DNA from 3 places in the Pseudoalteromonas sp. DSM 26666 genome. Region 3 is predicted to be linked to each of the others. Evidence: predicted binding sites of a transcription regulator. Region 3 holds the regulator's gene; each other region holds the start of a gene.
What was found. The regulator LexA, encoded in region 3, represses DNA repair genes until DNA is damaged. The targets are predictions, from matches to a motif close to TACTGTATNNNNATACAGTA.
Positions count from the first base shown of each region.

Region 1: BM380_RS00375 (SulA-like leucine-rich domain-containing protein) is a predicted target of LexA. The motif match lies at 1,439-1,458, and genes of this name have one in related genera.
Region 2: ruvC (crossover junction endodeoxyribonuclease RuvC) is a predicted target of LexA. The motif match lies at 1,785-1,804, and genes of this name have one in related genera.

Region 1 is NZ_FPAR01000001.1:72,251-75,486, reverse strand. Features, by position in the region: gene BM380_RS00385 (NCS2 family permease) at 1-581, opposite strand, end outside; gene BM380_RS00380 (SEL1-like repeat protein) at 700-1,161, shown strand; gene BM380_RS00375 (SulA-like leucine-rich domain-containing protein) at 1,484-1,918, shown strand; gene BM380_RS00370 (YchJ family protein) at 1,958-2,434, shown strand; gene BM380_RS00365 (DUF6172 family protein) at 2,502-2,804, opposite strand; gene BM380_RS00360 (VC2046/SO_2500 family protein) at 3,017-3,236, opposite strand, start outside.
Region 2 is NZ_FPAR01000001.1:825,704-828,939, forward strand. Features, by position in the region: gene ruvB (Holliday junction branch migration DNA helicase RuvB) at 1-583, opposite strand, end outside; gene ruvA (Holliday junction branch migration protein RuvA) at 591-1,208, opposite strand; gene ruvC (crossover junction endodeoxyribonuclease RuvC) at 1,211-1,735, opposite strand; gene BM380_RS03700 (ABC transporter permease) at 1,868-3,236, opposite strand, start outside.
Region 3 is NZ_FPAR01000011.1:28,242-31,477, reverse strand. Features, by position in the region: gene coxB (cytochrome c oxidase subunit II) at 1-470, opposite strand, end outside; gene lexA (transcriptional repressor LexA) at 964-1,581, opposite strand; gene BM380_RS15965 (PaaI family thioesterase) at 1,780-2,223, shown strand; gene BM380_RS15960 (hypothetical protein) at 2,253-2,633, opposite strand; gene BM380_RS15955 (endonuclease) at 2,886-3,236, shown strand, end outside.

The DNA of each region.
Region 1 (3,236 bases), on a different contig from region 3:
ACGCCACTTTTAAAATCGCGATAAAGCAGTGCAGCAATAACAAAAAAGCTGAAAATAGCCAATAAAGGACCAGGCGAGGTAATATCACCCAACTGCACCAGTGTTGCAGGACTTGATACAATAATACCGGCACTTTTAAGTGCGATGAGAGCTAAAAATGCGCCAATACCCGTTGCTATTGCTTGCTTGAGCACCAGAGGGATTGCATTAATAATCCACTCTCGCACCTTAAATAAGCTTAGAATTAAAAATATACACCCTGACATAAATACCGCACCCAACGCAGCTTGCCAGCTATAACCCATACCTAATACAACACCATAGGTAAAAAATGCATTTAATCCCATACCCGGTGCCAATGCCAGTGGGTAATTGGCCCACAAACCCATAATAAAACACCCTATTGCAGCAGCAATACAGGTGGCAACAAAAGCAGCACCTTGGTCCATACCCGCTTCAGCAAGCATAGCTGGGTTAACGAATACGATATAAACCATCGTAATAAATGTAGTCATACCGGCAATACATTCACGGCGAACCGAAGAATCATTTGCACGGATTTTGAATAAGGCTTCGAGCATAATAAACTTGTGGTTGTAAAAAGTGGCGAGATTTTAGCATAAAAATAACTTTTTACAGGACATTTTACCTTGCTATATACTAAACTAGCTAAGTGATTAAAATAACAAACGAAGTAGCATGATCAAAACGACACCAAGTGGCCAAGACTTAGAGCAACAATTAGACAACATTCTTTCTTTTGTAACGCAACCAAGCGATGCAAATCTCCCTGCGAGCTCTAAAAACACCGATCAAGACACATTAAATAAAGCCCTTTATTACCTTAAAAATGAACAAGGCGCCTTAGCCGCAAAATGGATGCGTTTGGCAGCAATGGCAGGAAATTATCGCGCGCAGTTTTATTTAGGGCTGTTTTTTATAAAAGGACAAGGTGTGCCGCAAAGTGTATTTCATGGTGCTGCGTGGCTTAGCTTAGCCGGTAGTCAAGGCTATGAACCTGCCATAGAAGCAATGAGCGATATACGAAAACATATTAGTACCAAACGACTTAAAGATGCTCAATGCTACGCAGCCAGCCTGTATGAACAAATTCACCAGTTACAATTTTCACATTTGATCCCCTCTAGTAGCGAAAAATAATTTCACTGCCCAGCAACTCATTTCATCTGTAAATTAATTAAGCGTTTATAGCCAAAGCAAGCACGCTTAATTAATTTAAACTACTGTATACCCCCTGTTCATCTGTATTTATTTGCTCCCAGCCTTAAAATTAATTCTGTGGGCATTAACTTTCAATAAAAATTAAACCATTGTTATATATAGATTATTTGTATATTTATAGTAACTGTCGCGTTTTAAGATGAATAACTGTACAAAAAAATAGCAAAAAACACTTGCACCAAACAACTGTATAAACTACTGTATGAATGTACTGTATAAAAACCCAGTGAGTGAGAAGATTATGTTACAGCCAATTACCGTAAGAACAGTTAAAAGCTACCAGCAAGATGACCAATCAGATTGTGTTAACGTTGTACAAATTGAAGATGAAATTTCAGCAACGTTTGAGTTATTAAAAGTATTACACCAATACAACAGCCTAAATGCATGGACACTATTAATAGCACCAGATAACGTACCGAGCAAAGCGCTACTTGATTCATGCTCAATTGATACCAGTAAATTACTGGTTATTCGTCAAAAGCATTTAGTTAATTTAGAGTATGTTTTAAGTTCTGCACTTCACAATGGAAATTTTGCCGCGGTGATCACCTGGACTGACATAATAAATAACCAACAACTGTCGCAGTTATCATTAAACTTGAGCCATACGCGCACTAAGTTGTATTGCTTTAGCAAAAAAAGCGCTCATTCTGAGATTTCACTTACGCAATAAGCTTGATAAACTAGCGTTTTAATACACAGTACATTTATCATGACTTCTAACGCCCTATTATGTTTTTGTGGCAGTCAGCAACCTTATGCTGATTGCTGCGAGCCTTTTCATTTAAAAACCAAACAGCCACACACACCAGAGCAACTTATGCGTGCACGCTACAGTGCTTATGCTGTTAAAAACGCGGTTTTTGTTCGTGAAAGTTATGCAAAAGAAAAACAAGCTGAAAATTCAATTTCAGAAATTAAAGATTTTGCAAATAGTTGCCGTTTTATAAACTTAGCCGTATTAGACTCTGGTTATAATGATGAAACAGGATTTGTTACATTTAAAGCTCACTACTTTTATCAAGATTTATATTGCGAGTTGGCAGAAAATTCAAGGTTTATTAAAGAAGATGGACAATGGCGATACCTTGATGGTGAGATTACACCGGTTGCCGATATTAAAGTAAAACGTAATGATACGTGCCCTTGTGGCAGTAATAAAAAATACAAAAAATGTCATAGTGTATAAACTTCAGCTACAAAAAATGGGCCACAAGGCCCATTTTCAAAAACTACACTAAACGCAAATTAGCGTTTTACTCGCCATCATCTTCATCGAAATCTTGACGCTGTGCAGGTCTTGCTAAAATCTCTAAGTAAAAAGAAGTTAAACCTTGCTTTTCAATTTCACTGATGTGATTGTTAATTTCAGCAACGTGAACCACTTGGGCTTCTTCAGCCGTGTTACCAAACTTACAATCAAATGCCCAGTAGTCGGCATCAACAGGTAAAGTTTTATTACGTTCTCTTTTCAAATATTTTTTCACTTCATGCTTTGCAGCATCAACCATACGAGGGTATTTGATTTTCTCATGATTCAGCGTGAATGTTTTCTTCATTACGTTCCTAATTACCTTGGTTTAATGATAATGGCATTTAATGTCATACCATTTGCGCCATTATAGCAATTGCATTTAAATTTTGGATGCTTTTTTTATATTAAATCAGTTATTAAAATAAAGCACCTATAAAACCAATAGTTACTTACTACTATAAACACAGTTTATTACAATCAAATGGCATGTATAAAGCAGCAATTGAACACATATAATTAGGCACTAAACAAATGTAATGGCTGGTGGATAGCTTCATTTTGTAAATCATCATAAAATGCCACCGCATCCATTTGAGGGTTTGATAACTCGGTGTTGGTATTTTGAATTCGTCGACGTACCGCTAATTCACAGTTATCAATGACAGTCAGAGGAATGTGGTTTTTATCATCACGAATATTAAATGGCTCAGGCTTTAAGCACTGAGTTAACTTTATA
Region 2 (3,236 bases), on a different contig from region 3:
GCCCCACAATATGTGATAAGTCTTCCACAGAGTAAAACTCTAAGCGTTGAACAATACCAAAACGGTCACGCAGTGGAGAAGTTAATGATCCCGCACGGGTAGTTGCACCAATGAGTGTAAACGCGGGTAAATCAAGCTTAATAGAACGCGCTGCAGGGCCTTCACCTATCATAATATCGAGCTGGTAATCTTCCATTGCGGGGTAGAGTATTTCTTCAACTTGCGGGCTCAAACGGTGAATTTCATCAATAAACAGTACATCACCTTCTTCAAGGTTAGTGAGCAATGCGGCTAAATCGCCCGCTTTTTCAAGCACAGGCCCAGACGTGGTTTTAATATTTACGTTTAATTCGTTCGCCACAATATTAGCAAGCGTGGTTTTACCTAAGCCTGGTGGGCCAAATATCAATAAGTGATCCAACGCTTCGCTACGACTGCGCGCAGCTTCAATAAATATTTCCATTTGTTGCTTAACATGCGGCTGACCACGATAGTCGGCCAGTAACTTAGGCCTAATAGCACGGTCTATGGTGTCTTCGTTGGTTTTTTCAGCAGCATCTATTAAGCGATCAGCTTCGATCATAATTTACTCACAGCATTGATTTCAAAGATTCTTTAATTAGAACCTCAGTCGAAATATCGGGTTTGCTTACTGATTTTACTGCTTTTTGCGCTTGTGGCAATTTATAACCGAGCGCCACTAACGCCGAAACCGCATCATCGGCCGCATTATTGGCTATAGTTGCATCGCTCGCAGGCTCTATTACGGCGCTATCGCTAAATGGGGTAAATAAGTCATTACCCCAATTTTTTAATCTGTCTTTCATTTCGAGCACTAAGCGCTCTGCGGTCTTTTTGCCCACCCCTGGCAGTTTAACCAAGGCAGTGGCATCTTCATTATTTACACAACTTACAAACTGCTGCGCCGACATGCCCGACAAAATGGCTAAGCCTAATTTAGGCCCTACTCCATTGGCTTTTAACAGCTCTCTAAATAACGCACGTTCGGTTTTATTATTAAAGCCAAACAATAACTGTGCGTCTTCGCGTACTACAAAATGAGTGTACACAATGGCGTTGTCGCCTACTTTAGGCAAATCGTAAAAACAGGTCATTGGCATTTGTACTTCGTAGCCAACGCCGCTCACTTCTAATAGTATTTCTGGGGGCTGTTTTTCAACTAACACGCCGTTTAAGCGACCTATCATTGTTATTTCCTTAGACGTCCTCTAACGGTTTTGCTTGCGCTACCCGCTAGTTTTATTAAATTTTGTTCAGAGTGGGCATGGCAAATTGCAATTGCAAGCGCATCCGCCGCATCGGCTTGCGGCGTACCTGGCAGTTTAAGTATGTTTTTAACCATATGTTGAACTTGCGATTTATCTGCCCCACCGTTACCCACAACGGCTTGCTTTATTTGCCGTGCTGAGTATTCAAAAACCGGTAAGTCGGCCATAGAGGCACCGACAATCGCAGCACCACGGGCTTGACCTAGCTTTAAAGCAGAATCAGGGTTATGCGCCATAAATACTTTTTCTATAGCAAATGTTTCAGGCGAAAATTGCTCTATAAGTTGCGTAATGCCCTGGTAAATCATTTTAAGTCGGGTGGGAAAGTCATGATCGGCTAATTTAATACAGCCACTGCCTAAGTATGTAAACTTGGCACCTTGATGCGCAACCACACCGTAACCCGTTAAACGCGAGCCCGGATCGATCCCTAAAATTATGGCCAAACAGCACTCTCATTATTGTTATTTATTAATAGTGCTAATAATGCCAGAGCACTGTATAAATTACCAGTACAAAGCAAAAACAAAAATGCCTACTTAAAAAGTAGGCATTTAAACGCTATTTGGCTGGAAAGTTTACGCCAATGCGCGTACTAAGCCTTGGGTATTTTGTTTAAGCGTACGGGCAATCATAAAATAGCCTAATCCTGCTACAAACACGCCGCCAGCAACGGGGCCTATAATCCATATGTTAGGATGCAGCTTACCCGCTAAATCAAACATTTGCTGCTGCACTATTAACAGTGCTATATCACTGAAAAATGCAGCCACCAGTCCGGCTAAACCGCCCAGTAATAAAAACTCATACAAGGTGGCATTTTTGATTAATCGGCTTTTAGCACCTAACGTACGCAGTATCACAATTTCTTGCATCCGCTCACCTAAGCTCGCTTGCACCTGCGATATAAGTACCAACGCGCCACACAACACCACTATAGCCAGTACAAAACCAATAGCTAACGACACTTGCTCAATAGTCGATTGAATTTGTTTAACAAAGTTGTCTACATCAATCGCTGTAATAGTGGGATATGCCCGCAATAGCTGGCTAAAGTCGCGCTTTTGCTCAGGCTCAATACGTACTGATGAAATATAGGTGGCCGGAAAGCTGCTCAACACATCAGGGCTTAAAATAATGAAAAAGTTAGGTTTAAGCGTGGCCCAATTAACTTTACGTACACTGGTAATTTTAGCGTCGAACGACTGCGCACCAATTAAAAACGTGAGGGTATCGCCCATTTTCACATCAAGGCGCTTCATCATCGACTCTTCAAGTGAGGCCTCAGCTACTGCGTCATCGCCAAACCACTGGCCATCTATAATGTCATTTTGTGAGGGGACTTCGTTAAGCCAAGTTAAGTTAAGCTCGCGGCCAATGCCTGAGCGGGCTTCTTCGTCTTTTTTCTCGTTGTCTTGCAATGACACTTCACGTGCTACTGCTTCGCCATTTACTGCATTCACGCGGCCACGAATCGTTGGGTAAAACTCCGACACTTGAATGCCTTTTTGCGCTAAGTATTCATTTACCGGATCCAGCTCATTTTGCGTAATATTAACCAAAAAGGCATTAGGTGCATCGCTTGGTAACTGAGACTGCCAATCCGAAATAATGTCGTTTTTTAGCACAATTAAAAACAACAGTAATTTAATCGCTAGCGAAAAACTAACTAGCTGCACCGCATTAACGTTGGCGCGCTTTTGAATAGACGCAATAGCCAACGACCAGCTGTTACCTGGCTTTAAACCAAGCTTTCGGCCCCCGCCAAATATTAATTTAGAAATTAAAAACAACACTAAAATAAGCGCAAGCGTTGAGGCAAATAAAATAAGGGTAATTTTAATATTGTTACTAAATAACCACATTAATAAAAATACCGTTAAGGCGCTAAGCCCTAAATGGATTTTACTTACCGCAAGGCGGTCGCCTAAATTACGGCGAAGCACT
Region 3 (3,236 bases):
TTATCAGCAAGGTTGGTTATTTCATTTTGAGGGGTAGCTAGCATGGAATAAAACTCAACGTCCTCCCCCATATACTCGTAATGCCACTTCCACTGTGAGCCTGTAATTTTAATGGTGAGATCAGCTTTGCTGGCATCCTCCATGGCAATTAAGGTTTTAGTCGCAGGAATGGCCATAACAATTAATATGACAAAAGGGATCGCAGTCCACAGTATTTCTACTTTGGTGCTTTCATGGAATTGGGCAGGGACAGCCCCTTTAGATTTGCGATGATGAATGAGTGCCCAAAACATAATGGCAAACACGATCACCCCAATCACACAACATATTAAAAAAATAGTCATGTGCAGTTGGTATACATTATTACTTATATCGGTTACGCCTTTACGCATATTATATTGGCTATTAGCAAGCACATTCTGCGAAAAAACAAACAATATAAGCCACAAGGAAGAACTCAGCTTACCCATGTGACGGCTCCTTTGATGCTATTGCTGACGCAAAGCGAAGAGGCATACGGCTTAAACGCCTATTCGTTATTTTTATTTTTTATAAGGGTGCTGGATTTAGTAAATGTGTGTTCTCAAAACGACTAAGCTGTGAGTTATTTTTATTCCAGCTCTTTAATAACTAGTTAAAAAATAAACAATAAGCAAGGTGAGTATGAAAAATAAACAAGGTGTATTTTTTAAAATGCGCAGCTAAAAAAATAGCAACTAGTCAGGCAATTAATCTAAGAGTCAGGTTTAGTAAGGGGTGTATTGAAATTACAGGATAGAAATATAAAAAATTGTTAACTTAAAAAAGCAGAGTAAATTTGTTTATTTATAAAGTATTTAGTGATTTTATTTATGATAGGAGAAGCACTTAACAACATATAGTCATACATTTGATAAGTTAGACATTGTGCTGCTAACAAACCCAGCGCCTAATCACTATTAAGCGCTAAATTATGCTTTAATACTACATCCAGTCAGCGTTACGAATAACACCTACCGCTAAGCCTTCAATATTGAACGACTCATTTTCTAAATCGACCTCAATAGCTGAAAACTCATCATTTTCAGCATGTAAGAGTACTTTTCTGCCCGCTTTTTCTAAACGCTTCACGGTTACATCGTCGTCAACACGGGCAACAATAACTTGTCCATTTTCGGCAACTTGGGTTTTATGCACAGCAAGTAAATCACCATCCATAATACCAATGTCTTTCATACTCATACCGTTAACACGCAATAAAAAATCGGCCGCAGGTTTAAACATTAAAGGGTCAATTTTACAGTGGCTTTCTACATGCTGTTGCGCCAATATTGGCTCACCGGCAGCCACCCTGCCAATTAAAGGTAAGCCTAACTGCTCTGGCTCCTCTTCTTCAACAAGCTGAATGCCCCGACTCGCGCCTGGCTTCATTTTAATCACACCTTTTTTGGCCAGTGCTTTTAAGTGTTCTTCTGCAGCATTCGCACTTTTAAAACCCAGTGTTTGTGCAATTTCGGCACGTGTAGGAGGCATACCAGTGTCTTTAATAAACACTTTAATGAGTTCGAGTATTTGCGCTTGGCGTTTCGTTAATGGTCGCATACAACTGGTTTTCCATACAGTACAATTAACTGTGAGTATATACAGTTATTTAAAAATCGCAAATATAAATTAATGCTTTATATGTCGTTATCATCAAACAATAACCTACTTTAAAAGCAGGGTGATAAATGTAATTATTAGCAACGCATTATCATATTAATAAATTTTAATTCTCAATTACTTATCCAAGGAGCTAGCATGAGTATTTGGCATCAACCGATTACATTAGAGTTTTGTAAGCAATTAGATCAAGGTATTACAGGCCAAGGGACACTCATGAAAACCATGGGAATAGAGATCAGTGAAATTGGTGATGACTACTTAGTGGCAACTATGCCGGCAATTCCAGAGCATCATAACCCTATGGGTATCGTTCATGGTGGTGCAAATGTGGTGCTTGCTGAAACAGTAGCAAGTTATGCCGCTAATTTTGTGGTTGATTTCAATCGATTTTATTGTGTTGGCCAAGAGATCAGTGCAAGTCATTTAAAGGCATCACGCAATGGCACATTAACGGCCACAGCGAGAGCTTATCATATCGGCAAACGCAGCTCGGTTTGGGATATTAAAATAACCAATAGCCGCAATGAGCTTTGCTGCGTATCACGGATGACCGCAGCCGTAGTTGAGCGAAAAGGCTAGTAAATCAATTAACCAAGGTTGAAGTTAAATTACTTTTCGAGAGGGTAAATAGTAATTTCTACGCCTGCACCAATTGCAGATATACGTAACAAGGTATCTGCATGTAAGGCTTGGTTAAAGCATTTTGGCGAAGTGCCAGACTCAAACCCAATATCGAAAGTTCTGCGTGAACAACTCAACCATTGCTTTAATGCATTGCGTGAACACGACTCGATTAACTCACACAAGTGATTAATCGCTTTATCTGGCGTGGTTATTTCACCTGCAACCTCAATGCGAGCAAGTTGACGGTATTCGTCTTTATCATAATGTAAAATAGTTGCGACCTTTTTTAAATCAGCAACTAATACGCTAATATCTTGCTTTGACTCAAGCTCTAGATCTACATTTAAAAATTGAATTTCCGACATTATCTCGTTTTTACCCTCTATTAATTTCATTGCAAACTTTAACGCAGTTTTACCGTTATACCAAATCAACAACGCTGGAATCACTGCATTAACGCATTTTTAGCGTTAGCCTATGAATATTGCCCACTATTTACTCCTAAAAAACGCCCTACACAAAATACGCAAATTAAAATTAAAGCATGCCGGTGGCAGTTTACTTTTTTATTCTAGGCCTTAAACTAGGCGCTCCTGTAGTTCACGTATGTGATGGATATGATTCGGTTTATTTTAGCTTTGTTGGCTTGCTGTGCTTGTTTTTCAGCAATGGGCGAACAATTTACGCGGTTTTCGAGTGCCAAAAAGCACTTAATTAATACCCTTCCCGAAAACGCTAAAAGTATTTATTGTGGTTGCGATATAAAAAAACAAGGCAAAAAGTTAGTACCCGATCCTACCCATTGTGGCTACGTGCCTCGCAACACACTAACCCGCTCAGGCAAAGTAAATCAACGTGCATTGCGAATTGAATGGGAACATATTGTCCCTGCATGGGAATTTGGTCACCAGTTACAATGTTGGCAAGATGGTGGGCGTAAAAACTGCCGCAAAGTTAGCGCTAAGTTT